4 regions of the Brevibacillus sp. AF8 genome follow, and region 1 is predicted to be linked to each of the others. Evidence: riboswitches for the same ligand, from Rfam matches in the RefSeq annotation. Region 1 holds a riboswitch; each other region holds the start of a gene.
The links. Region 1 has a riboswitch for cyclic di-GMP ahead of ggt (gamma-glutamyltransferase). Riboswitches for the same ligand answer to the same signal wherever they lie in the genome.

Region 1 (5,651 bases):
TCCAGCAAGGATGCCCAGCCTACCAAAAATCCTGCGTAGGGATGGATCGTTTGCTGCGTATACGTATACGCAGTCCCTGCTGAAGGGAATAACCGTACCATCTTACCGTAGCTTGCCGCCGTAAACAGGATCGCAAGAAGTGTGACTGCATAAGCAGCAGGAACGTGCCCCCCCGTTTCTCCAGAAACAATGCCAAAGGTGTCAAAAACGGCCATCGGGGCCATGTAGCCCAGTCCAATTACGACAATATGCCGCAACTTCAAACTACGTGTTAGTTCTGCTCTCCCGTTCACTGCCTGTCCCCCTTTTTGTAACAGAATAATTATACACGCCGATTTATAATCACGAAAGAAAAAAGCGTTGCTGCACACGGGATCTCCATGCACAGCAGCGCTTGATTTATATGAGTATTTCCTATGCTTTTGGCAGTTCAAAGGAACTCTTCAACGATACAATCCGGTTGAATACGAGCTTATCATCAGTCGTATGCTTCGGATCGACATTGAAATAGCCATGACGGAAAAATTGATACTTGTCTTGTGGCTTGGTTTCTTTCATATTTGGCTCCACATAGCCTTGCAGCACTTCCAATGAATTCGGGTTAACGTTGTCGAGGAATGTACCCTCTGCATCTTCATCATCCATAATCAATGGCTCGTACAAACGGAATTCAGCAGGAACCGCATTGGTCGCATCCACCCAGTGGATCGTCCCTTTTACCTTGCGACCAGTAAAACCACTGCCGCTCTTCGTCTCAGGGTCATAGGTGCAATGGATCTCGATCACGTTGCCGTCTGCATCCTTCACGACGTCATTGCATTTAATAAAGTACGCGTGCTTCAGACGCACTTCATTTCCCGGGAACAGGCGGAAATACTTGCTCGGCGGGTTTTCCATGAAATCGTCCTGCTCAATGTAGATTTCGCGGGAGAACGGAATTTGACGATTGCCCATCTCTGGGTTCTCTGGATTGATCTCCGCTTCGAGCATCTCGACTTGTCCTTCCGGATAGTTCGTGATGACGACCTTCAATGGATTCAATACAGCCATCGTACGTGGTGCCTTCAGTTTCAAATCCTCGCGGATGAAGTACTCCAGCATTTTCTCGTCAACGGTGCTGTTCGCGCGCGCTACCCCTACTTCACGGGCGAATGTACGAATTGCTTCCGGTGTATAGCCGCGACGACGGAAGCCTGCGATGGTTGGCATGCGCGGGTCATCCCAGCCGTCTACTACATTCTCATCGACAAGCTGTTTCAGCTTGCGTTTACTCATAACGGTGTTCGTCAGGTTCAAGCGAGCAAATTCGTACTGGTGAGGCACATTCTCCATTTCGCACTCGCGGACTACCCAATCGTACAACGGGCGATGATCTTCGAATTCCAGTGAGCACAGAGAATGTGTCACGCCCTCAATGGCATCCTCCAACGGATGAGCGAAGTCGTACATCGGGTAGATGCACCATTTGTCGCCTGTGTTGTGATGCGTTGCATGGGAGATCCGATACAGAACCGGATCACGCATGTTGAAGTTTTGAGAAGCCATGTCGATTTTCGCACGCAGCACCTTTTCTCCGTCCTTGAATTCCCCTTGGCGCATACGTGCAAACAGATCCAGGTTTTCCTCCACTGACCGGCTGCGGAACGGACTATCTGTGCCTGGCTCTGTCCATGTTCCGCGCATTTTCCGCATATCTTCTGGAGAAAGATCGTCTACGTAAGCCAGACCTTTTTTAATCAACAGCACCGCACGGTTGTACATCTCTTCAAAGTAATCAGATGCAAAAAACAACCCGTCCCATTCGAAGCCAAGCCATTGAACGTCCCTTTTGATGGCCTCTACGTATTCGATGTCTTCCTTCACCGGGTTCGTATCGTCAAAACGCAGGTTGGCCTTGCCGGAGAATTCTCGAGCCAACTCAAAGTTGAGGCAGATCGCTTTTGCATGTCCAATATGGAGATACCCGTTCGGTTCTGGGGGAAAGCGGGTAATGATTTCCTTTACTTTGCCCTCTTGCAAGTCATCAATCATGATATTGCGGATAAAATTGGATGCCGCTACCTTGTTTTCCAATGAAATCAACCTTTCACTTCACCTTTACATTCCATAATACTGATTCTCTACCCAGAGTTCAACAAAATCGGGTCGTTGACCGACCCGCTCACGTCTCCCATTGCTGCCTCGTTTGCCATTGTGACCTGCAATACAGGTGAACGACAGAATCAATGGCTAAGCGCTGCTCTGTGATTCCACGAATCGTTTCGAGATGCTTCGGGGAAATCAGATGTTGCAAAGGCTGTTCAACATGATTGAAACGTTGGAATGCTTCCGCTGCAATCCGATCCCACTGCGGGTAATACCGAAGCAAATCATCAGGCATTACGCGGGAGCGTTCCGTGTCAGACTCGGGCAAACAATCAAAAGGTTCATCCAAATTTAACGTTCCGTAATCATCGGTCAGCTCTTCGCCCGGTAAAATATCCCGTGCTGCCAATTCTATATCATACATGGTCGGCACACAATTCGCATGAAAGCTGTGGTTCACGTACCTTGCCTTATCCCAGCAAAGAATGTACTTTCCGAACTGGTTCTTAAACGAATATTTTTGTACGTCCTGTTTTCGTAATGAGTCAAGTCTTTCCACAAATGCAGGGTCCAATACCTGATCCAAATCATCCTGTGCCCATACAATCGTTCCTTTTGGGATAAACCTTGTCGCAAACACACCGTACCCGATCTCATCGTTGATATAGCGCAATTCTGTATCGGGATGCATCATGGTCTTTGTTTCACTCCTTGGCGAATGTGCCTTTTTATCATCATAAGCAGTTCTGCCCCAGGAGGTGTGTGAATGTATGCGAAAAACAACCTTTCCTATAGCATTCCTGACTATTTTTCTGGATTAAAATATTTTTTCTTATTTACCACAAATGGTAAATAGTCTATATTATTGGCAAACGGACTTTTAGGAACATTTTCCCACAACGATCGAATCACTATTTGTGTCATGTCATTTTATGTTTCACCCATTGATATCGAAACGGCATACCCGGGGAAATCCGGCGACGCAAAGCTACAGGGGCTACCTCCGCAACAGCGGACACGCTTGCCAGCTACCGAAGTATTGATGTAGGACGAGACCAATGATCCTATATCATTGGTCTTTTTTTGCGCGTACAATGTCTATTTTTGTCTATTTTTGTATGTTTGTGTATTTTTAACTTTTAAAGGAGGTGAGGCAACAGCGGATAGCCGGTTTAATGAAATCGTTAATCTATTCATCATGAAGGAGGTTTCATAGGAATGTCATTCTTGAAGAAACTCTCGACCGTCGCGCTGACTGCTGTCATCGGGCTATCAACATTCTCTGGGGCACAAGCTGCTAACCGTCCAACATCGATGTCACCGAACGCAATGGTGACGACTCCTCACTATCTGGCTACGGCTGCGGCCCTGAAGACATTGGAAGACGGTGGAAATGCAGTAGATGCCGCTATTACAGCCGCTTCCACCTTAGCTGTTGTCTACCCTCATTACACAACCATTGGCGGAGATAACTTCTGGCTCATCTACAATGCCAAAACAAAAGAGCTGAAGGCACTGAACGGCAGTGGTCGTGCAGGCGAAAAGGCAACCATCGACTATTACAAAGGCAAAGGCTACGAAAAAATCCCGTCCCGCGGTTATGAATCGGCAAACACTGTCCCTGGAGTTGTCTCCGGCTGGTGGGAGGCGTACAACTACGCCCATAAAAAAATGGGCAACAGCAAGCTTCAATGGAACAGACTGCTGGAGCCTGCCATTGGATACGCTGAGAACGGATATCCAGTCTCCCCCAACCAAGTGTATTGGACAAAATACGCGACAGATCCAACTGACAATGACTTGAAGAATCTTCAACGTTTTGATGGATTCCGTAAAACATTCCTGAAGCCCAACGGCGATCCTTATGCAGCAGGCGAAATTCTCAAACAAAAGGACCTTGCCAATACTTTGCGAATCATTGCAAAAAAAGGCGCTGACGGTTTTTATAAAGGAGAAGTTGCTAAAAAAATCGTAGCAGACATGCAAGCCAACGGCGGATTGCTCACGTTGAAAGATTTTGAAAAGCATACCTCCACTTGGGCAGATCCTATTACGGTAGACTACCGCGGATACAAAGCATACAACGTTCCGCCTAACTCCCAAGGCATGGCATCACTCTCCATTCTTAATGTTTTGAATAACTTTGACCTCAAGAGCATGGGTGAAGGAACACCCGATTACTATCACACGATTGTGGAAGCTACCAAACAGGCTTTTGCTGACCGCGACAAATGGCTGACTGACCCAGCCTTTGCGGATATCCCTGTAGATGAGCTGTTGTCCAAGCAGCACGGGAAAGATTTAGCTGCGCGTATTGATATGAAGCAAGCAGCCAAATCCGTAGAACCGCTTGATCCAAAAGGCGATACAACCTGGTTCGGGATCGTCGACAAAGATGGAAATGCCGTGTCCATCATTCAGAGTCACTATTTTGACTGGGGTTCCGGCATCGTAGCGAAAGATACGGGTGTCCTTTTGCAAAACCGCGGAAGTTATTTCTCTTTGGATTCCAAACACATCAATCACTTGGAACCAGGCAAACGCACCTTCCACACAATTAACCCAGCGATGCTCTTCAAAGGGGACAAGCCTTATCTCCTTTACGGAACACAAGGGGGAGAAGGACAGCCGCAAACGCAAGCCGCTCTCGTCACACGTATTGTCGACTTTGGTTTCAGCGTGCAAGACGCAATTGAAGCGCCAAGATGGCTGCATGGACGCAACTGGGGATCTGCTTCCAACAATCTCAAGGTGGAAAGCCGCATCCCTCAAGAAGTCCTGGACGAGCTCATTAAACGTGGGCATCCAGTCGAAAAGCTGGAAGCAGCTTATACCGACGCGATGGGACAGTCCGGCGCAATCCTGATTGACCCGCAAACCAATGTAAAATTTGGCGGTGCTGACCCTCGCGGTGAAGGCGCTGCAATGGGCTATTAATATTTTGTCAGACTGCTGAGTAAATCTCAGCAGTCTACCTGTTTCTATTTTGCATTCACGGATTAGGAGTGGAAAAACCTATGTTTTTGTTCAACAAGCTCAGGAACAAAATGATCCTTTGGTTTCTCATCGTGGCTGTCATTCCACTTACTGCCGTTTCTTTGTTTATCACGAACAGCTTTTCATCCATTTTGATTGATAAACAAAAATCATCCTATGTTGACCTTACTTCCAGTACAGCCATAGCTATGGATCAATATCTGGACCGGCGTATGACAGAAATTCAAATTTTAGCCCGCACCTCGGATATTCAATCCGATGATTCCGCGGCAAAAAACGAATTCATCCGCAAGTTTACCGAGGAAATGAAACTGTATGACGGGAATACGTTTATCGCAAGCGATGGAAAAGTAACGGCTGATACGTTCCCCAAAAGCGTTGGAATCAATCTTGGCGAGCGTCAATTCTTCAAAGACGGTATGCAGGACAAGCCCAGCTTCTCCGATGTTCTTGTTGCAAAGACAACCGGCAATCGCTCTATCATCGTCGCTTCCCCTGTAAAAACGAAAAACAATGAGAAGCTCGGTGTCTTGACCGGGCTCGTCAATGTAGATGACTTCACAGCTACC
Region 2 (5,651 bases), on a different contig from region 1:
CTTGGGTCATTCTTTTGAAGAGGCTGCAGGCAAAGCCTTTGCTTTCAAAGACAATTTGTACGGCGACTGGCAAAAAGGTCAGTTGGTCATGATTTCTTTGGCAGATGGAGATAAGCAGGGCGGCGTGAGAGAGTCAATCGGACAAATACAAGCTGACGGTGCCAATCTGGCGGCGACTCCGGGAACGGCCGAGTGGCTGAAAAACGAAGGAATTGTCGTGAAGCATATCGTTGCAGATGAAGCAGCGTGGATCGATCTGTTGCAAGAGGAACAAGCGGCCTTTGCACTCGTTACTGCGACGAAAGGCAATCGTCATGGCCGGACCGGATTTGCTCTGCGAAGCCGGATGGTACAACAAGGTGTGCCATTGTTCTCCGCTGTCGATACGTTCGAGTTATACGTGAAGTCTATTATGAAGAAAAGAGGTGGCTCGCATGCAGCCAGTGAAGATATTGGAACACTTTCAAAACTTGCCGTTACAAAAGCATAAAGGAAAAGATTTCTTGCGCGTCGATGAATTCAATGGAGAAGAATTGATGGAGCTGCTCCATCTGTCTGCTCACGTCAAGCAATTGCAAAAGCTGGGACAGCCATTCCAGCCTTTGCAAGGCAAGACGTTGGGGATGATCTTTGACAAGGCTTCAACCCGCACCCGCGTCTCCTTTGAAGTAGGGATGCATCAGTTGGGCGGCTTGGGAATGTTCATGAGCGGAAAAGAGCTCCAGCTCGGACGTGGGGAGCCGATCAGCGACACAGCAAAAGTTCTCTCTCGGTACGTGGATGCCATCATGATTCGCACCTTTTCCCACTCCTATGTAGAAGAGCTTGCCGAGCACGCGTCGATTCCTATTATCAATGGCTTGACCGATCTGTACCATCCTTGTCAGGCTTTGGCTGATCTGCTGACGATCTGGGAGCATAAAGGCAAGCTGAAAGGAGTCAAGCTCGCTTATGTAGGAGACGGAAACAACGTGGCGAATTCACTGGTGCTGGGCGCAGCTCTGCTAGGTCTGGATGTGCGGGTAGCAACTCCGGTAGGCTACGAAATGGATGCAACCATTGTCGCAAAAGCTACGGGGTACGCGAAACAAAGCGGTGGAAAAATGATGGTGACCACCGATCCGATAGAGGCTGTCATGGGGGCAGATGCTGTATACACGGACGTTTGGACTAGTATGGGTTTTGAAGAAGAAAATGAGGTACGATTGAAAGCATTTGCCGACTATCAAGTGAATGAAAAATTGGTAGCAGCGGCAGATCGTGATTATCTCTTCTTGCACTGCTTGCCTGCACATCGTGGGGAGGAAGTGACGACCGGGGTTATCGAAGGATCGCGCTCTGTCATTTTTGATCAGGCTGAAAATAGATTGCACGCACAAAAGGCGATTTTGGCGGCGCTGGTGTGAACATAGTTCTAGTTAAATAGAACTAGCCGGAATTAAATCCAATAGACTATGAATCTATGATTGCCGAATTTTGTCACTTATGTGTAAAATAAAGGTAGGAAAGAAGCGAAGAAGTACGGACTGTATCTGGTCGCTTGGTCCGTATGGAGCCAGTAGCGAATCCAACCTTTTTCGTAATGGAAAAGGAAAGGGGAGCAGGGGCTGTACTTGGTCGCTTGGCCTCTGCATCACGGACAGTAGCGAAGCCAGCTTTCTCCACTATGCCTAAAGGGGGGAAAAGAAAATGAAAAAATGGTTCGCGGCAATTATGATGGTGGTAGCAATCGTAGCAGCTACTTCTGCAAACTTCCATATTGGATAAATAAGCGTATTGGAGAAACAAACACCGCTTGGCTGAGTGGTGTTTTTTCTTCAAGCTTGGAGGAAACAACATGCTATTGGATGTAATTGCCCTATCTTTTCTCGTAGCATTGCTGCGAGGGGGAAGAATCAAAGAATTACCTAAGTTCAACCAAAAGAAACTTCTTATCGTTACCATATTGCTGCAGGCTTGTGCAGCCTTCTTCCCTACGATCGGTGGCATTTTCATATCGATCGCGTATGTGTTTATTTTGGCCTTCCTCGTTTTTAATCGAGAATTTGAAGATATGCGGATTTTTTTAATCGGCTGGTTTCTGAATGCGATTGCAATTTGGTCTAACAATGGAAAAATGCCAATCGATTTAGTTCAAGCAGCAAAGCTCCCTTATGATTTAGAGCCAGTTATAAACGGAACGAATTTCAAGCATAGTGTATTGACGGAAAGTTCAAATTTTCCGTTTTTGACGGATGTCATTTACATGCCATCTTTCATTCCTCGGATTATTAGCATCGGCGATATTTTTATTATGTTAGGTGCCTTTTTACTTGTTCAGCGATTGATGAATAAACCGATTTCATTACTACAACTTCGCGAAGGTAAAAGTTATGCGACAAAAAACTGATTTTGCGGTTTGGATAAAAGGGATTGTTGTCAAGGTTGGCTTTGTCATTGCAGCAATCTATATTTTTTACACATCTTCATCGGAATGGGCTGCTCGTGAGCATTGGGGGGTAATATCTACCTACACCCTCCTGACCATTTTTTCCTGTTTTGCTCCCGTGCGTATATCTAATACGATTTTAACAGTGAACAATGCTGTCATCTTTTCGGGTATCTTGTTGTACGGAGTTTGGGTCGGAGTATGGGCTGCTGTTATTGAATCTTTAATCATTGCTTTCCTGGTAAGGTTCAATCCGCTAAAAGCAATTATTAACATTGGGCAATTGTTAATGACTATATGGACAGTAGCGTTTTTGAAGGATTGGATCGAGGGCTTTGGAACTGTTTCTCCCATTATTAGCGATTTGTTTTTGGCTGTTGTGTATTGGTTTGTGAACCTGACTTTATGTGGATTGGGTATCTCCTATTTTCATCAAATGACCTGGGCGCGAACCGTAAAGATGATGGCAAAAGGCTTTACCTCGACTTACTTGTTGCTTTTGATTCTTGCCGGGGTAGGTTCACGATTAGTAGAGTTATATGGTCCGTTAACACTAATTCCTATGATGATTGCGTTTATTACGATCAGCTACGTATTTCATCATTACTATGACAATCTTCAAAGGCTTCAGCAAAAAGTAGAAGAGGTCAAATCATTCAATCACAACTTCTTAACGACGATGGCTGCTTCCATTGACGCACGAGATCGATACACAAGTGGACATTCTCAGCGTGTAGCTTACTGGGGAAGAGAAATTGCGAGAGATATTGGTTTGGCCGAACGAAAAGTGGAGGATGTTTATATCGGGGGAATCCTGCACGACATTGGAAAAATCGGTATCGAAGACGAAATTCTTAATAAAAAAGGAAAGCTCACTCCCGAAGAGTATGACAAGATCAAGCAGCACACGGTCATTGGCTACGAGATCATTTTGCAAGCAGGGATGTTCAATGAATTGCTTCCTGCGATTCGCTCCCATCATGAGCGTATAGATGGCAGGGGATATCCGGATGGTTTAGCCGGGGATGAGATTCCGCTGATGGCGAGAATTTTAGCCATTTCTGATGCTTTCGATGCGATGGTTGCGGACAGGCCTTATCGAAAAGGATTGCCCGTGGAGGAAGCGCTTCAAGAAATCAGACGGGGTTCTGGTACCCAATTTGATCCGATATTGGCGGAGCATTTTATCAGAATCGTTCAGCGACTGCCGTGCGAAGAATTACAGAGCATTATCGGAATAGAGTCCATCCCACAAAAACAGTTACAGGAGGCAATCAGATGAGCTGCCCCTTGTAACTGTTTTTATTCGTTTACGACCATATGCGGACGATCTCTCTGGATTCTAAATGGCAGGTAAGTTTGAAGACATCTGGATTGCTTAATTTCTCCCAATCGTGAAAGCCAAAGCGGTCATCTATTGATTTCATGAGCAAGGCCAGCAGGCATCCGTGGCTGACAAGCACAATATCTTTATGCTCGTCTGCCAAAATCTCAGTGAGCAACGAATTTGCCCGATTTATAGCAGTAAGACTGGATTCGCCACCTTCGAATTCAAGAGTCAGATCATCGAACGTATCGCGCAGTCGCTCGAACCAATCCTCACGTGGTACTCCGCTAAGAACGCGCTCGACCAAACGGGTATCTTCTTCAATCACGATTCCGCGTTCCTGTGCAAGTGGTTGGATGGTGGCAACCGCCCGATGATACGGACTCGAAATGATTCGATCAACGGGGGAACCTGCGAAGAAGGTGGCAAGCTCCCGAGCTTGTACTTCTCCCTTTTCCGTGAGCTGGGCATCGGGTTCTTGGCCAGCAGCCTGACAATGACGGACCAAATAAATTGTTTTCATAATCCCTCCAAGAGCCTTCTCCTATGGAATTCCTCCTTTCACTCATTCGCTACCCTGGATAAGTTTCCCTTTTATCACGCAAACGTTTATGCATAAACAGATGATGAGCATGCATAAAAACAAGATAAGCTTTATACGAGAAGTGCATAATTTCTCTGCATCTCCGTTTTTGTCTGCGAATTCACAAGAAATATACAAGAAAAATAGTTGTATTTTTATTAGTTCGTTTGTATAATTACTCGCATAAGAGAAACTTTGAAACGGGGAGAGAGAATGATGGCAAAAGAAAAAATTGTGTTGGCCTATTCAGGCGGTTTAGATACATCGGTAGCAATTAAATGGTTGCAAGATACGTATAACTACGATGTCATTGCAGTTGCATTGGATGTAGGGGAAGGGAAAGACCTCGATTTCGTACAGAAAAAAGCATTGCAGGTAGGGGCATTGAAATCAATCGTAGTGGATGCCAAAGATGCATTCGCAGAGGAATTCGTATTGCCAGCCCTGAAGGCAAACGCGATGTACGAAGGCAAATATCCATTGGTGTCTGCACTGTCGCGTTACCTGATTTCGCGCGTGCTGGTTGAAATCGCGGAAAAAGAAGGCGCGGTAGCTGTCGCGCACGGTTGCACAGGAAAAGGAAACGACCAGGTGCGCTTTGATGTTTCCTTCACAGCGCTGAACCCGGATATCAAAATCGTTGCGCCGGTTCGTGAATGGGGCTGGACGCGTGACGAAGAGATCGAATATGCGAAAAAGAACAATATCCCGATCCCAATCGATCTGGACAATCCATACAGCATTGACCAAAATCTGTGGGGCAGGAGCTGCGAGTGCGGTGTTCTGGAAGATCCTTGGGCTGCTCCTCCAGAAGGTGCATACGATCTGACGAAGTCGATCACGGATGCACCAGACGAAGCAGAAGAAATTGAAATCACTTTCGTACAAGGGAAGCCAACTGCATTGAACGGCGAAGAGCTCCCACTGGCTGAGTTGATTCTCAAGCTGAACAAAATTGCTGGAAATCATGGTGTAGGCCGTATCGACCATGTGGAAAACCGTTTGGTGGGCATCAAATCTCGTGAAGTTTACGAGACACCGGCGGCGACTACTTTGATTTTGGCGCACCGTGAGCTGGAATTCTTGACCCAACCTCGTGAGGTCGCTCAATTCAAACCGATTGTCGAGCAAAAACTGGCGCAAGTGATTTACGAGGGTCTCTGGTATTCGCCAATTCGTAATGCTGTCCAGGCATTTATTGAAGAAACGCAAAAACACGTAACGGGTGTCGTACGCGTGAAGCTGCACAAAGGACATGCGATTGTTGTAGGCCGTACCTCTGCATCGTCTCTCTACAGCCATGAGCTGGCGAC
Region 3 (5,651 bases), on a different contig from region 1:
CACAAGCATTCCTTGTCCACGCAAAAACGCTGCAAGCTGCGTCGATTTCCCTCCTGGCGCTGCACATAGGTCAAGGATGCGCTCACCAGGTTGGGCACCGAGTGTTTCGGCAGCGGACATCGCGCTTGGCTCCTGTAAATAGTACATGCCGGCGGAGTGAAAAGGATGCTTGCCGGGACGAGCTGGCTCTTTGTAGTGAAATCCGTTTTCGCACCAAGGGACTGCTTCCAGAGCAAACGGCGAGATTTTCAAAAAAACGTCACGCCCTACCTTCAACGGATTGACCCGTAAGCCGTGTGTTACAGGCTGATCATAGGAGGAAACGAATGCCTCGAAATCGTGCCCGAGCAAGGTTTGCATGCGCTCGGTAAATGGTGTCGGTAAATTTTTTGTCATAACAGCCTCCGATGTCAGATTTTGGCCCCATGTGAAAGGAAAAGATAGAATCATGGCGAATCATAGAGAATGAGGTGAGAGCATTATGGAAGGATCCCGTGTAAAACGCTACCGCTCCCGGCGGAGGAATGACTCGGAAGTAAGCCGGTTTTGGATCATGGGGTTGCTGTTCTCACTGCTGGTGCTCGCTTTTGAATTCTTTATCGAAATACCCGCCGACGCAGATTGGCTGATCGATATGGAGATGGCTTTGTTTTCTGCCAGCTTTACATTGCTTGCCTTTTATCTGCTCGGACTTACCTTTGCCTTTTCACGCCACCAAAAGGCAGGGAAGATCAATCACCAAATCATCATCTATGTATGGTTGGGTGCGATCTTGTTTCACTTGTTCCTGCTCATCAGCAATTTGTCCAATCAGCATGTGTACAAGGCAGGGATCATTCTATTTTTAGGACCATTGTTTTTAACTGTCTACCATTTTATCACGTACTTGGCAGCTTTGCGCGAGGAGCGTGAGGAGCAGGAGGCAGCTACGACAGCTACGCTTGAGCGTACGGCCTACCAGATGATTCTGGAGGGTGGGCGTGTATACAGCGAGCTAAGTCGCCTGAAAACGGAATATCCAGAAGTGGAGCAAATGCTTCGTGCCAACGATTTTCACGATAAACTGGAGCGCTATGCTTTGGAAATGCAGCAGTATTTGCAGGCGAAGCATTTTGAGCGTAAAGACGTGGAGCTCTTGGAGGGTCACTATTATTTCTTGGAAAACTTGCTGAGCTTGGCGAAACAACATCCGGGAATAATCGAGTCCCGCGTATATAGCCGCCGAGGTGACAATTGATGGGTACAGAGGAGAGGGAAGCGGATGTTTTGGAAAAAAGACAAAGGCCTGGCAGAAAAAGAGACAGCAGCGACGACAGCCACAACCACAATGACAGGACAGCAAGACGCTTGGAAACATGAGCTTCGCGATCTTTACGAACAGATGGGTGCGATCCTCAGTTCAAACCAGGCGATAAACGCCGAATCCGATCAAATGGTGCGACTGGTGACAAGGATGAAGCGTGTCGTAGATAATATCCAGGCCATTAACGAGCGGGATGATGAATCTGCGAGCCAGTTGTCGGTTCGAGGAGAGCGCCTGACAGACATCTGTAAACAATCGGTAGCGTGTGCAGATGAAGGCAAGAAGGCGATGACGGACGTTGTGCAGGTCATGAGCCTGCTCGACAAAGAATCGGTCCATACGTCCAAGTCCATGAGCCGCTTGGAAGAGAGCTCTTCGGAAATTACGAGCATCGTCAAGGTGATCAGCGACATTGCGAATCAGACCAACCTTCTCGCCCTGAATGCAGCGATAGAAGCGGCACGTGCAGGTGAACAAGGCCGAGGCTTCGCCGTCGTAGCGGATGAGGTACGGAAGCTGGCCGAGATGACAGCGAACTCGACCAAGACGATTGCAGAATTGATTGGCAAGATTCAGGAAGAAACAAAAGAAGCATTGTCTAACAGTGAAAAAAGCAGCAGTGCAATCAAAAATGGACTTTCTATCAGCAAGGATGCTGCACAGAAGACAGATCAGATCGTGAACGCTTTCCAGGTACTGAACGTCGAAGTGTCGGGTGTGATGGAAATCATCGCGCATCAAAAGCGATTTGCTGATGATGTGTCCCAGCAGGTAAGTGATGCAAAGGGTTTGCTGGACGAGCTGAATGAAGGCTTGACCAAGCACATAAGGGACGCCAACGCGACGGAGCAAATGCTCGCGACGAGCGTAAAGAATGTCAAATCGTTATTGTGAGCATAAGGAAGAAGAACCAGGAGTCCGTATCCAAGCGATGCGGGCTTTTTGATATTTGTTACTTCCTTTCACGAAATATTTACATGTTTTCGTTTGACTATTAGGAATAGAGTACTATAATCAAAGTATCATTCTCCATATCTTTCCTTTTTTCGACAACATCATATCGGCATTCGCTATGAATGGGCAAACCCATTGAAAAGTGGGGACGCAAAGCCACGGGCCTAATGTACACGTTACGATGGCAGCCGGGTTGCCAACGAGCAGTGTATTTTACTGTTTTAGTTTTAGGGCTCCTTTCATGCGAAAGGGGCCAATTACCTTTACAAAAGGGAGAGGTTGTAGCATGTCAATCCTGCAAACATTGGACAAGCAGTACATCAATGGGGAGTGGCGCGACGGGCTGGGCGCGAAGACATTGCAAGATATCAACCCTTACAATGGGGAAGTCATCGCAGAATTCAAAATGGCAAATCTGGAGGATATCGACGCGGCTTACAAGGCGGCAGCCCACGCGAAAAAAGAGTGGGACGAAGTGAATGCTTATACCAAATCCCGAATGTTGGAGCGTGCTGTTCACTATATCGAAGAGCATGAAGAAGAAATCATTCATATCATCATTCGTGAATTGGGCGGAACCCGATTGAAGGCGTTTTTTGAGATCGGGCTTGTGAAGGATATTATTCGCGAGGCGGCTACCTTCCCAGTGCGGATGGAAGGAAAAATTCTGCCTTCTCCCGTAGACGGAAAAGAAAACCGCTTGTATCGGATTCCCGCAGGAGTTGTCGGCGTCATCAGTCCGTTCAACTTCCCCTTCTATCTGTCGATGAAGTCTGTGGCTCCAGCTCTTGGCGCGGGCAACGGTGTCGTCCTCAAACCGCATGAGCACACGCCAATCACGGGTGGGACTCTCATCGCGAAAATTTTTGAAGAAGTAGGTCTGCCCAAAGGCTTGGTTAACGTCGTAGTGACGGATATCGCTGAAATTGGCGATGGTTTTGTCTCCCACCCGATTCCGCGCATCCTTTCGTTTACAGGGTCTAGCCAAGTTGGGAGCCATATCGCGCAGGTGGCAGCGAAGCATTTCAAAAAGGCGATTTTGGAGCTGGGCGGCAATAGTGCGCTGATCGTTTTGGAGGATGCGGATCTCCAGTATGCCGTCAATGCAGCAGTATTCAGCCGTTTTACCCACCAAGGTCAGATTTGCATGTCAGCTAACCGGGTTCTGGTTCACCAAGATGTATACGATAAATTCCTCGATTTGTACGTGGAAAAAGTATCTGGACTCAAGGTAGGCGACCCGAATGATCCTGACACGGTAATCGGTCCACTCATCAATCAACGGCAAGTCGCCAATCTGATGGCAACGATCGATGAGGCGATACGCGAAGGAGCCGTTCCTGCACTGAAAGGGGAAGTAAAAGGAAACGTGGTCGAGCCGATTGTTTTGACAGGAGTGACCACAGACATGTCGATTGCATCCAAAGAGCTGTTTGGTCCGGCTGTTTGCATCATGTCGTTTGCTTCCGAGGAAGAAGCGATTCGCATGGCGAACGAGACACCATTTGGGTTGTCCGGGGCAATTCACACCGGCGATCTGGAGAGAGGTGCCGAGATGGCCAAGCGCATTGAGACCGGCATGATTCACATCAACGATGGAACGATCAATGACGAGCCAATCGTGGCGTTCGGCGGTGAAAAGCACTCCGGGTTGGGACGATTGAATGGTCAATGGAGCTTAGAAGAGTTTACTACGCTGAAATGGATTTCGGTTCAGCACAAGAAGCGTCAATTTCCGTACTAATGCCAGCAAAATATAGAGGTGAAGAGGGTCATGAACGGATACGAAGAATGGAACGAAACAGAAGCTTCCGAAAAGGGGAAAAACGCAGAACTGCTTGAGGCTTTCATCAAGGTTGCCCCCTATTTAAATGATTTGCTCTCCGATGACATTACCATTGGGGTCTACGACACGGAAAAGCTATTGTGCAATGTACCTGCCCAAACATTTGCACTGCAAGTCAAGCCTGGTGATCCACTCCAGGAAGGAGATGTGATCACCAACGCGATTCGAAAAAACACCAAGCAGGCGATGATGGTCCCCAAGGAATTGTTTGGTTTCCCTCTCGTCGCACGGGCGATTCCCCTGCATGATCACACGGGAAAAGTCATTGGCGGTGTCGGCATTGGTTCGAGTATGGAGCGAGCCAATGAGCTGTATGAAATCGCTGCAAATCTCTCGAGTGTCGTCGAGCAGGTGAGTGCCACCACACACGAGATGGCCGTGCAGATCGGGAATTTGAACGAGCAAATGAAGGCGATCTCAGAGCAAGCCAATGATGTCAGCCAAAGTACGACCGAGATCGAGCAAATTACACTCGCTGTGAAAAAAATCGCTGATCAAAGTAACATTTTGGGACTAAATGCGAGCATTGAGGCTGCGCGAGTAGGAGATGCAGGGCGTGGGTTCGCTGTCGTTGCGAATGAGGTTCGCAATATGGCGACTGATTCCAGGGCGAATGCAGACAAAATCAAGCAAACCACGGATTCCATCCGGGATTTGATAACCCTTCTGCAAAACTCGATTGAACTGATCAATCAAACCATGGAGAGTCAGGCAGCCGCTACAGAGGAAATTTCCGCGACGATGGTCGAAGTGAGCGGCAATACGCAAAAGCTGGCAGGGCTTGCCCAAGAAGTGTTTGAAATAAAGTAAGCCCATACATGTAACAAAATTCCCCTCTCAGGAGTCTAACTTTAGAGAGGGGAATTTTTCCTTTAATTCTTTTGTGTGGTGGGTAGCGGTTGCTCCAGCATATAGCGATACACCGGGACTTCATCGCCCTTTTCAACGGGCAAGAAGTTAAACGTGACGTAGCTGTCCACTGATTCCGGTTCCAGGGCTAACGCAATGAAGTTCGCGTTTGGCTGGGCCATGCTGAACACGTAACTACCCGCAGGAAAGGTTTTCGTTGTTTCTGTTACATTTGCAGTCACTTGGTTGGTGAAATGCCCATTCTCGTAAATCGTATTCACCTTGTTTTCCAAAATGGTGTAGCTTTCTACCGCTATGGTCGTTTCTTTTGATAGCTTGCTTACCGAAACACCGAGCAATTCCAGCTTGGTCGCGACGTCATGGTAGCCAGGAGGCATGAGGTAGGCAGTGGGGCGCTCGCGTTCGAGTATGGGATAGGCATCCGTGGAGCTTACCCAGTCGATGGGGGTAGAGACTTTTTTTGCGGTGGCTAGATCGACCACTTCGAGAGACTGATCTGGTACGCGCTTATTCTCACTCAGGATGACGAGTTTGTCGTTGTCGTTTGCCTTTTTGCCTTTTTCCGTGATTTCTTCGCGTGCTTGCATCACGGCGGACTTGATTGCTTTGGCGTTGACCGCTGTTGATTGAATGACAGCAGCGTGAGTCATGGCCTGGCTGAATACACGGCGCTCAAAA
Region 4 (5,651 bases), on a different contig from region 1:
TCTTATACAGTAAACCTGCCGATTCCTTGTTGTAATTCTTCTGCCACTGCATTCAAATGCTCGACAGACTGGCCAATTTCCTGGATGGCTTGAAGCTGCTCTTCGGTTGCCTTTGCCACTGTTTGCGCGTCGAGTGAAGCATGTTTTGCAATGTTATGCATTTCATCTACAGAAGCACTCACCTGTTGGGAGCCTGCTGACATTTGTTCAGATGCGGCGGATACTTCCAAAATGTGCGCAGCAACGTTCCGGGAAGATTCCAAAATATGCCCAAAGATTTCGCGAACCTCTTCGACCAATTGGATACCTTGCTGTGCGTTTTGGTTGCCCGCTGTCATGACCTCTACTGCGTGACGAGTATCCTGTTGGATTTCCCCGATCAGCATCGCGATTTTGGATGCGGATTCCTCGGATTGGTTCGCCAGTTTTTTTACTTCACCGGCAACTACAGCAAATCCACGTCCATGCTCGCCTGCACGTGCCGCCTCAATCGAAGCGTTCAAGGCAAGCAAATTAATTTGTGAGGTCAATTGACTGATCGTATCAAGAATGCCTTCGATTTCTTTGGAGCGATTGTTGAGCTGTTCAATGGCTACTGTCGCCTTCGATGTTCCCTCGCCAATGCTTCCCATCTGGAGAACTGCCTGCTCTACCACAGCAGTTCCTTGTTCTGCCTGCTCTGTTGCTATCTGGGCAGCCTCAGAAACATGTGCAGACGTCTCCGCGATTTTCACTATGCCTGCTGCCATGTCAGTCATCGACAATGCGACTTCCTGCGAGCTGGCTGCCTGCGCCTCTGCTCCCTCAGAAATCTGTGCGATAGACAAGCCGATTTGGTTGATGTTTTCTGTCGCCTGCTTAATACCTTCAGATACTTCCTGACTAAAACGCTGTACTTGATCAGACGACAGTGATACGTCTTCAATCAAATTTTTCAAGTGCGATACCGTCTGGTTAAAGTCACGGGACAGAACCGCAATCTCGTCTTTTCCGTCAACCGTTACGGTCTCTTTCAAGTTGCCCTGCGCCACTACATTTACGGCGTGATTCAGACGCTCAATTGGTTTCACCATGCGTACAGCCAAGAAATAAACGAGGACAACCCCAATTGCCAATACGATGAGGGAAATAACCATCAATCGAACTGACAGTTGATCGACAGGGGCATGCAGCTCTGCTACAGGTGCAGTGATGTATATACCCCAGTTCAAATTGGTAGGAGCATACGAAGCAAATCGCTCTGTATTCTCGTAATTATATTGGGCAATTCCATGCTTCCCTTGCTTGATGTCTTCAAAGCCAGTCTGAAGTTCAAGAATACCCATATTGAGAATCGATTCCTTCAGAATGAACTCGCTGTTCGGATGATAAATAAATGTTCCTGTTTTGCTTACTAAAAAGGCGTAGCCTGATTGACCAAATTTCTCTTCGGACACCTTTTTTTGGATCTCATTGATAGGAATCGTAGAACCGATATAACCGTATTGACGATTGTCCTTCATCAATGGAACGACAAGGGTCACGATGTTATTCCCTGTGCGCTTCGAAACAACTGGCTCTGAGACAACAACCTTTCCTTCCCCTTTGCTGGCTTCCTTAATGTGCGGACGATCCGAGATATCAGTCACTTCACCCTTGAAATTGATCACATTCTTTCCGCTTAAATCATGCGAAAAGAAGAACGTCTCAAACTCGGGGTTTTTCTTTTGGGCCTCTTGAATGAGTTTCAGGTCATACTCGGCATTTTGATCAGCCGACATCAACCCTCCCACTGCTCTTACAATTTCAATTTTTTCTTTAAAGAAACCATCGATACGAATCGAGAGATTGTTAGCTGACAACTCAGCTTCTTTGTCCAGACTGTCTGCCAAAAGATTGGAAGCACTCCAATAGCTTGCACCGCAAACCGTACCCAAACTTATCAACAACAGCAGGCACAAAACGATAATTAGCTTATTCTTCAAACTATTTTTCATACCGAATCCCTTCTCCCTTCTCTTTTTTCAACAAAAAAAAGACTGCCCACCGACAGCCCATCATGACTACGGTATGGCAACCCGGCTGTCCTAGCTGCGAAAGTCACTTGACTCTCGACCTTAGACCCGTGGCTTTGCGTCCCTGCCTTTCAGCAAGTTTGCCTTTGTCATTCCTTGTTGTTTTTCAATTAAGTTCACATTTTTCAATCTCACCTTTCTTTTCCCATAACTTTCCGATAATAAACCTCAAAAATACAAAAAAAGCTGACAACCTTTTACAGTTGTCAGCTTTTTGTCAAACTTTTTGACTAGCTTAATCCGATCACTTGGCCATCCTCGTCTACATATAACGATTCAGCAGCCGGCTTTTTCGGGAGGCCTGGCATGGTAACCAAGCTACCGGTCAGTGCCACAATAAAACCAGCTCCTGCTGATATGCGCACTTCACTCACTTGGATCGTGAAGTCAACAGGTGCTCCCAACAGATCAGCGCGGTCCGTAAAGGAGTAAGGTGTTTTCGCCATGCACACAGGCAGATGGGACATGCCCATTTCTTCTACCTTTTGGATCGTTTTTAATGCCAGCGGCGAAAAGACAACCCCTGATCCACCGTATACTTCTTTTACGACTGTCTCAATCTTGTCTTTTATGCTGAGGTTATCTTCATACAAGAATCGGAAGGATGAAGGCCGCTCTGCTGCACGAGTCACTTTTTCAGCAAGCTCGACACCACCTGCTCCGCCTTCTGCCCATACTTTGGACAGCGCCGCTTCGGCTCCGGCCGCTTGGCACAGCGCAATGACTGCATCCACCTCTGCCTGGGTATCTGTCGCAAAATGATTGATCGCCACCACTGCTGGCACACCGAACTTTTGCAGGTTTTCCAGATGGCGCTTGACGTTTTCGAAGCCTTTCTCCAGAGCAGACAAGTTCTCCTCTGCCAGATCAGGTACTTTTACCCCGCCGTTGTATTTCAACGAGCGAACTGTAATGACCACGACAGCAGCCGATGGAGTCAGACCTGCTTTTCTGCACTTGATGTCAAAAAACTTTTCGGCCCCCAGGTCGGCACCAAAGCCAGCCTCTGTTACGACGTAATCTGCCAGCTTCAAAGCCATCTTGGTTCCGATCACGCTGCTGCACCCATGCGCGATATTGGCAAAAGGTCCTCCGTGAATGATGACCGGAGTTCCTTCGATTGTCTGTACGAGATTGGGCTTGATGGCTTCCTTCAAGAGAACACACATCGCATCGACCGCGTTGATTTCCTCTGCCCGTACAGGCTGATCATCGAAATCGTAGCCAATAATGATCTGGTTCAATCGCTCGCGCAAGTCCGCCAGATTCTCACTCAGGCATAAGATCGCCATGATTTCCGAAGCGGTTGTAATCATGAAGCCATCTTCACGCGTCATCCCGTTGCCGTCACCCAGACCAACCACGATGTTACGCAGTGCACGGTCGTTCATGTCCATGGCTCGTTTCCAGACGATTTTCTTTGGATTGAGCCCACGCGGATTGCCGTGGAAAATATGATTGTCGATCATCGCTGCCAACAAGTTATGTGCAGCTGTAATCGCATGAATGTCCCCTGTAAAATGCAGGTTAATTTCGTCAGCCGGGAGAATTTGTGCTTGGCCGCTTCCGGTTGCGCCTCCTTTGATCCCCATGCAAGGACCCAAGGACGGCTCGCGAAGCGCTGCCATTGTTTTCTTCCCGAGATAATTTAATGCTTGTGACAAACCAATCGTCGTGAGTGTCTTACCTGCTCCCGCCGGGTTAGGGTTCATCGCTGTAACAAGAATCAGTTTGCCATCAGGGCGATCCTTCACTTGCTCCCATAGCTCATCTGATAATTTGGCTTTATATTTTCCGTATAGCTCCAAATACTGTTCTTCGATACCTGCAATCTTGGCAATTTCAACAATAGACTTCATTTTTGCCTCCCTGCCACACCAGAATGTAATGCACCAGTTACCAATCTTCTACATTCTGCATAATCATCCTTTCTCCTCTCCTCTTCGACACATTACGCAAAAGAAAAAGCCCACATTCCGACAAACGTTCAGAATGCAGGCCCTCTGTTATTTCCCGAAAATTTTCCCCGGATTCAAAATACCGTTTGGGTCCAGCACTTGCTTCATGGCTTGCATGACGTCGAGTGCTTCTCCGTGTTCCTTGCGCTGGTATTTGATTTTCCCCACACCCACACCATGTTCGCCTGTGCAGGTTCCTCCCCGACTCAATGCGTACTCCACCAGATGGGCATTTACTTCCTCGGCACGCGCCACTTCTTCGGGGTCATTCAGGTCGATCATCAGGATAGCGTGATAGTTCCCATCCCCGACATGCCCTGCAATCGCTCCATCCAGCCCAGCGCGATCAATGGCTTGCCGGGCGTCCACAACAGCTCCTGCCAGCTCGGAAATCGGCAAGCAAACATCTGTTACCATCAGCTTTTTCCCGGGGGATTTGTGCAGGAAGGCATACGCCAGGTTATGACGAGCGTCCCAGAGCTGCGTCCGCGCCTTCGAATCTGTTTCAAAAAGAAACTGCGTGCAGCCATGTCCATCGGCGATGCTCTTCGCAAAGTCGATATCATACGCGAGCCCTTGTTCACTGCCATGGAACTCGATAAACAGCGTCGGTGCTTCCGGGTAGCTCGTTTCCTTGTACAGATTCACTTGTTGGATGGAACGTTCATCAACCAACTCGATTCGCGCCACTTGAATACCCGCACCGAGAATATCTACGACGGTATCGACAGCATCCTGAACAGAAGGGAAGCTGGCACGCGCTGCCGTTGTCGCCTCAGGGATGCCGTAAACACGCAAGGTCAGCTCTGTGAATACACCAAGCGTTCCCTCCGACCCGACAAACAGCCCCGTAAGATGGTAGCCTGAGGAGGATTTGGCTGTCATGCTCCCTGTACGGATGATACGTCCGTCCGCCGTCACCACTTCCAGATCGCGCACCTGATCACGCATCACACCATAGCGAACAGAGGTTGTTCCACTGGCGTTTGTGGCAGCCATCCCACCCAAAGTCGCGTCTGCGCCAGGATCGACGGAGAAAAACAATCCGTGCTTTTTCAATTCTTTATTGAGCTGAGTGCGCGTGACACCGGGCTGGACTCTCACGAGAAAATCCTTCGGTCGCACCTCCCGCACTTGGTTCATCAAGGAAAAATCCATGCTGATTCCGCCCGCATATGGAATCGCGTGGCCTTCCAGACTGCTCCCCATGCCAAACGGCGTTACCGCAATGCGCTTTTCATTGGCCAGCTTCATGATTTGACTGACTTCCTCGGCCGTCTGCGGAAACACGACTACATCCGGAAGATGCGGGGTATGATACGATTCATCATGGCTGTGGTGCTCCAGTACAGTGGGGTTGGTCGATACTCGTTCTTCCCCCAGTAATCCCACTAACGCTTGCTTGTAATCCACGTTGGTTCCCCCTCCGTTACTTGCTCAAGTTAACAAGGAATAAGCTAATTTCAGGAATATAGGTGATGAGCATCAAATCGACGATCATGATGACCAAAAACGGGATCACCGCTCGCTCAATCTCCGTATTCTGGAGTTTCGCAATATTTCCTGCTACCAACAAATTGATCCCAACCGGCGGCGTCAGCATACCGATGGCGGAGTTGACGACCATGATCACCCCAAA

Region 2: another riboswitch for cyclic di-GMP. It lies ahead of KB186_RS24540 (DUF5317 domain-containing protein); the one in region 1 lies ahead of ggt (gamma-glutamyltransferase).
Region 3: another riboswitch for cyclic di-GMP. It lies ahead of yfmT (benzaldehyde dehydrogenase); the one in region 1 lies ahead of ggt (gamma-glutamyltransferase).
Region 4: another riboswitch for cyclic di-GMP. It lies ahead of KB186_RS20760 (methyl-accepting chemotaxis protein); the one in region 1 lies ahead of ggt (gamma-glutamyltransferase).

The regions. Positions count from the first base shown of each region.
Region 1 is NZ_JAGQDN010000010.1:50,896-56,546, reverse strand. It holds gene KB186_RS14825 (APC family permease) at 1-293, opposite strand, end outside; gene KB186_RS14820 (glutamine--tRNA ligase/YqeY domain fusion protein) at 415-2,082, opposite strand; gene KB186_RS14815 (SET domain-containing protein) at 2,162-2,779, opposite strand; cyclic di-GMP riboswitch class I at 3,033-3,121, shown strand; gene ggt (gamma-glutamyltransferase) at 3,304-5,022, shown strand; gene KB186_RS14805 (methyl-accepting chemotaxis protein) at 5,103-5,651, shown strand, end outside.
Region 2 is NZ_JAGQDN010000025.1:29,974-35,624, reverse strand. It holds gene carB (carbamoyl-phosphate synthase (glutamine-hydrolyzing) large subunit) at 1-490, shown strand, start outside; gene argF (ornithine carbamoyltransferase) at 435-1,406, shown strand; cyclic di-GMP riboswitch class II at 1,502-1,582, shown strand; gene KB186_RS24540 (DUF5317 domain-containing protein) at 1,838-2,389, shown strand; gene KB186_RS24535 (HD-GYP domain-containing protein) at 2,373-3,710, shown strand; gene KB186_RS24530 (histidine phosphatase family protein) at 3,739-4,278, opposite strand; gene KB186_RS24525 (argininosuccinate synthase) at 4,555-5,651, shown strand, end outside.
Region 3 is NZ_JAGQDN010000023.1:26,803-32,453, reverse strand. It holds gene KB186_RS23670 (RsmF rRNA methyltransferase first C-terminal domain-containing protein) at 1-396, opposite strand, end outside; gene KB186_RS23665 (hypothetical protein) at 482-1,237, shown strand; gene KB186_RS23660 (methyl-accepting chemotaxis protein) at 1,262-2,197, shown strand; cyclic di-GMP riboswitch class I at 2,373-2,458, shown strand; gene yfmT (benzaldehyde dehydrogenase) at 2,544-4,001, shown strand; gene KB186_RS23650 (methyl-accepting chemotaxis protein) at 4,032-4,913, shown strand; gene KB186_RS23645 (M14 family metallopeptidase) at 4,976-5,651, opposite strand, start outside.
Region 4 is NZ_JAGQDN010000018.1:33,213-38,863, forward strand. It holds gene KB186_RS20760 (methyl-accepting chemotaxis protein) at 3-1,976, opposite strand; cyclic di-GMP riboswitch class I at 2,049-2,149, opposite strand; gene KB186_RS20765 (formate--tetrahydrofolate ligase) at 2,285-3,913, opposite strand; gene KB186_RS20770 (FAD-binding oxidoreductase) at 4,061-5,425, opposite strand; gene KB186_RS20775 (TRAP transporter large permease) at 5,442-5,651, opposite strand, start outside.